DNA from 2 places in the Streptomyces sp. BK022 genome. Region 1 is predicted to be linked to the other one. Evidence: riboswitches for the same ligand, from Rfam matches in the RefSeq annotation. Region 1 holds a riboswitch; the other holds the start of a gene.
What was found. A riboswitch is a leader RNA that binds a small molecule or an ion and turns the genes downstream of it on or off. The one in region 1 is predicted to bind glycine.

Region 1 (2,193 bases):
TCCTTGCCGAACTTCACCACGCGGCCGAGACCGGCGTCGAAGGGGGTCAGCCCGGTGGTCAGCTCGTGCCCGTACAGCGGCATGCCCGCCTCCAGGCGCAGGGTGTCCCGGCAGGACAGCCCGCACGGCACCAGACCGGCGGCGGAGCCGGCCTCCAGCAGCGCCTCCCAGAGGCGGACGGCGTGCTCGGGCCGTACGAACAGCTCGAAGCCGTCCTCGCCGGTGTAGCCGGTACGGGCGATCAGCGCGGGGACGCCCGCGACCGTGCCGGGCAGCCCGGCGTAGTACTTCAGGCCGTCGAGGTCGGCGTCGGTGACGGCCTTGAGGATGCCGGGGGACTCCGGGCCCTGGACGGCGAGCAGCGCGTAGGCGTCGCGGTCGTCGCGGACCTCGGCGTCGAAGCCGGCCGCGCGCTCGGTCAGCGCGTCCAGGACGACCTGGGCGTTGGAGGCGTTGGCCACGACCATGTACTCGTGCTCGGCGAGCCGGTAGACGATCAGGTCGTCCAGGATGCCGCCGTCGGCGCGGCAGATCATGGTGTAGCGGGCGCGGCCCACGCCGACCGAGGCGAGGTCGCCGACGAGGGCGTAGTTCAGCAGGGCGGCGGCGCCGGGGCCGGTCACCGTGATCTCACCCATGTGCGAGAGGTCGAACAGCCCGGCCCGGGTGCGCACCGCCTGGTGCTCGTCACGCTCGGAGCCGTAGCGCAGGGGCATGTCCCAGCCGGCGAAGTCGGTCATCGTCGCGCCGAGCGAGCGGTGCACGGCGTCGAGCGCGGTATGGCGCGGGGCGTTGGGGTCTGTGCTACTCATCGGTCGTCTCCCAGGGCAACGGGGGATGGGGCGAGGAACGTTCCTCCCCATCTGTCATCGGAACCTGAGAGGTTCGCCATGACCCGCACGGTCACTGGCTTGCACCTTGGGTGGGGTCGCTTTCGACAGCGGCCCGCTTTTCAGATGTGCCTCGCCCGCGCGGTAACGGTGCCTGAGAGATTCAAGGGAGGGACTTGCTCCTTCGGCGCCCCGGATGGGGACTCTCCCGCGCGGATTCAAACGGCCGGTATGCAGTTGGCGGGCACATCATCGCACGGCGGCGCCCGGCCCTGAAGGGGCCACCGGCTGTGACATGCCTGTGGCCGATCCGGGACCCGCACGGCGACCGCGCGCATTACCTTCTCTTTACATGAGTTGGGCAGGGGATGACCTGAGCCCACTGGGGGAGGGACGATCACGGTGAACAGGTCCACGGTGTACGCCACGACCACCGGCATCCCGGTGCGGCAGCGGCCTTGCGCGGGCGCCCGGCAGCGGGCGGGCCGCCCCGCGCCGGCCGTCCGCGACCTGCGCGACCGCCCCGGCGGCCCCCGCACCCTCCGCTTCGACCCCCGCGACCTCGTCGTCGTCACCGGGCTGCCCGGCAGCGGCAAGTCGACCCTGATGCGCCGCACGGTCCCCGGCCGCCGCGTCGATTCCCAGGACGCCCGCGACCGCTGGGCCGCCCGGCTCCCCGCCGCACTGCCCTACGCGTTCTACCGCCCGCTGGTCCGCCTCGCCCACTACGCCGGGCTGCGCCGCGAGCTGGCCTCGGGCGAGGGCGTCGTGGTGCACGACTGCGGCACCCAGCCCTGGGTGCGCGCCTGGCTCTCCCGCGAGGCGCGCCGCAGAGGCGGCACCCTGCACCTGATCCTGCTCGACGTGTCCGCCGACACCGCCCGGCACGGCCAGCGCGAGCGCGGCCGGGGCGTCTCGCGGTACGCCTTCCACCGCCACCGCGGCACCACCGCCCGCCTGCTGGACGCCGTCGAGCGCGGCGAGAGCCCCGCCGGCTGCGGCTCGGTCGTCCTGCTGGACCGCGCCTCGGCGGACGGCCTGACGCGGATCGAGTTCGCCAGGTGAGCGCCCGCACGCGCACCGGATAGCCTTCTGCACCACAGCATGACTCCCAGCAGGCGGTAGGCACATGGACTTCCCGGCGGACCTTCCCGCGGACTTCCCGGCACAGGCACACCCCCACCCGCACGGCGGCTGGCCCGGCAACGAACTGGAGGAGGTCCTCTCCGCCGCCCTCGGCATACCCGCGGCCGGCGCCCGCGTCATCGAGGTGCTGGCCCGAAGCTTCGTCTGGATACCCCTGCCCAACGGCGGCGGTCCGCACAGCGGTCCGCTGGACCTGCCCACCGTCGAGATCGACGGC
Region 2 (2,193 bases), on a different contig from region 1:
ATCGTGCTCAAGGTGCGGCGGTACGACTTCTCCACCCTGACCCGTTCCGAGACGCTGCGGGGGCCCACGGACGACCCCTCGGTCATCCGGGAGGCGGCCGCGCGGCTGCTGGACTCCGTCGACACCACCGGCGGGGTGCGGCTGCTGGGCGTCGGCGTGTCGGGGCTCGCCGACTACACGCAGGAGGACCTCTTCGCCCAGGCGGCGGGGGAGCCGGCCGAGGAGACGCCCGAGGAGAGCGCCCTGGACTTCGGCCCGGGGACACCCGAGCCCGCCGCGCCGGAGTGGCGGGCGGGCCAGGACGTACGGCACCCGGAGTACGGGCACGGGTGGGTGCAGGGCAGCGGCCTCGGGCGGGTCACCGTGCGCTTCGAGACCCCGCTCTCCGCGCCGGGCCGGGTACGGACGTTCCGGTCCGACGAGGCCGGTCTGGAACCGGCCGACCCCCTGCCGCTCGTGGCCCAGGTGGAGGCGGCCACCGCGGAGGGGGAGGCGGACGGCGGATGAGGGGAGGGGGTCAGACGTCCTCGGCGCCCGCGACCTTGCCGAAGTCGCGGTCCGGGGTGGGCCGGGCGGCGGCGCCCACGTCGAGGCCGTAGTGGTGGTAGAGCTGGAGTTCCTGCTCGGGGGAGAGATGACGGCCCACGCCGAAGTCGGGGGCGTCCTTGATGAGGGCGCGTTCGAAGGGGACGCGGAGCGCGCCGTCGACCAGTTCGCTGGGCTCCAGCGGGACGAAGGCGTCGCGGGAGAAGAGGCCGGTGCGCACCGCCGCCCATTCCGGGACGCCGGTCGCGTCGTCGAGGTACACCTCGTCTATGGTGCCGATCTTGGTGCCGGCGCGGTCGAACGCCTTGCGGCCGATCAGGCTGCGCGGATCGATGTCGGTCTGCACGATCCCTCTCCCTCCACATGGTCGCAACTCATCCGTAAGCACTACAAAAGAGCAGAATCAGCCGGGCGGCCACTCGAACACCGCGCTCCGGACCCCCGCTGGTAGTCTGAAGTCGGCTGCTGACCCCGTGCGGGAGAGTCCTCCGAGTCGTTCGGAGGCGCCGAAGGAGCAACTCCTCCCCGGAATCTCTCAGGCTCCCGTACCGCACGGACGAGGTCACTCTGGAAAGCAGGGCGGGCGTCACGGCTCCCGCTCTCACCGACGGTGCAAGCCGGGGTCCGCTGGCCCCGGTGAAGCTCTCAGGTACGAGATGACAGAGGGGGAGGCCGGTGGGCACCCGAGCCGTGGTGCCCCTCGCAGGTCGCGTCAGACCAGGAGGCCTCCGCACATGACCGCCCCTCGCATTCCGCTCGCCGAGCTCGAAGCGGGCATCCCCTTCGAGCAGCGCCACATCGGACCCGACCAGGAGGCGCGGGCCAAGATGCTCGCGCAGGTCGGCTACGGCTCCCTCGACGAGCTGACCGCCGCCGCCGTGCCGGACGTGATCAAGAACGCCGACGCGCTCGACCTGCCCGGTGCCCGCACCGAGGCCGAGGTCATCGCCGAGCTGCGCGGTCTCGCCGACCACAACCAGGTCCTCGGCTCCATGATCGGCCTGGGCTACTACGGCACCTTCACGCCGCCGGTCATCCTGCGCAACGTCATGGAGAACCCCGCCTGGTACACGGCCTACACGCCCTACCAGCCGGAGATCTCCCAGGGCCGGCTGGAGGCCCTGCTGAACTTCCAGACGATGGTCGCGGACCTCACCGGGCTGCCCACCTCCGGTGCCTCCCTGCTGGACGAGGGCACGGCCGCCGCCGAGGCGATGGCGCTCTCCCGGCGCATGGGCAAGAACAAGAAGGGCCTCTTCCTGGTCGACGCGGACACCCTGCCGCAGACCATCGCCGTCATCGAGACCCGCGCCGAGCCGGCCGGTGTCGAGGTCGTCGTCGCCGACCTGAGCGACGGCATCCCGGCCGACATCGCCGCCCGCGACATCACCGGCGTCCTGCTCCAGTACCCGGGCGCCTCCGGTGCCGTACGCGACCTGAAGCCGGTCGTCGAGCAGGCGCACGGGCTGGGCGCCCTCGTCACCGTCGCCGCCGACCTGCTCGCGCTCACCCTGCTCACCTCGCCCGGTGAGCTGGGCGCGGACATCGCGATCGGCACCACCCAGCGCTTCGGCGTCCCGATGGGCTTCGGCGGACCGCACGCCGGCTACATGGCCGTGCACGAGAAGTTCGCCCGCAGCCTGCCCG

Region 2: another riboswitch for glycine. It lies ahead of gcvP (aminomethyl-transferring glycine dehydrogenase); the one in region 1 lies ahead of gcvT (glycine cleavage system aminomethyltransferase GcvT).

The regions. Positions count from the first base shown of each region.
Region 1 covers NZ_SHKU01000002.1:935,555-937,747, forward strand. The annotation lists gene gcvT (glycine cleavage system aminomethyltransferase GcvT) at 1-812, opposite strand, end outside; glycine riboswitch at 963-1,051, opposite strand; gene EV284_RS10375 (AAA family ATPase) at 1,233-1,895, shown strand; gene EV284_RS10380 (enhanced serine sensitivity protein SseB) at 1,960-2,193, shown strand, end outside.
Region 2 covers NZ_SHKU01000004.1:9,853-12,045, forward strand. The annotation lists partial or broken gene EV284_RS16480 (DNA polymerase IV) at 1-599, shown strand, start outside; gene EV284_RS16485 (PRC-barrel domain-containing protein) at 518-892, opposite strand; glycine riboswitch at 1,013-1,107, shown strand; gene gcvP (aminomethyl-transferring glycine dehydrogenase) at 1,281-2,193, shown strand, end outside.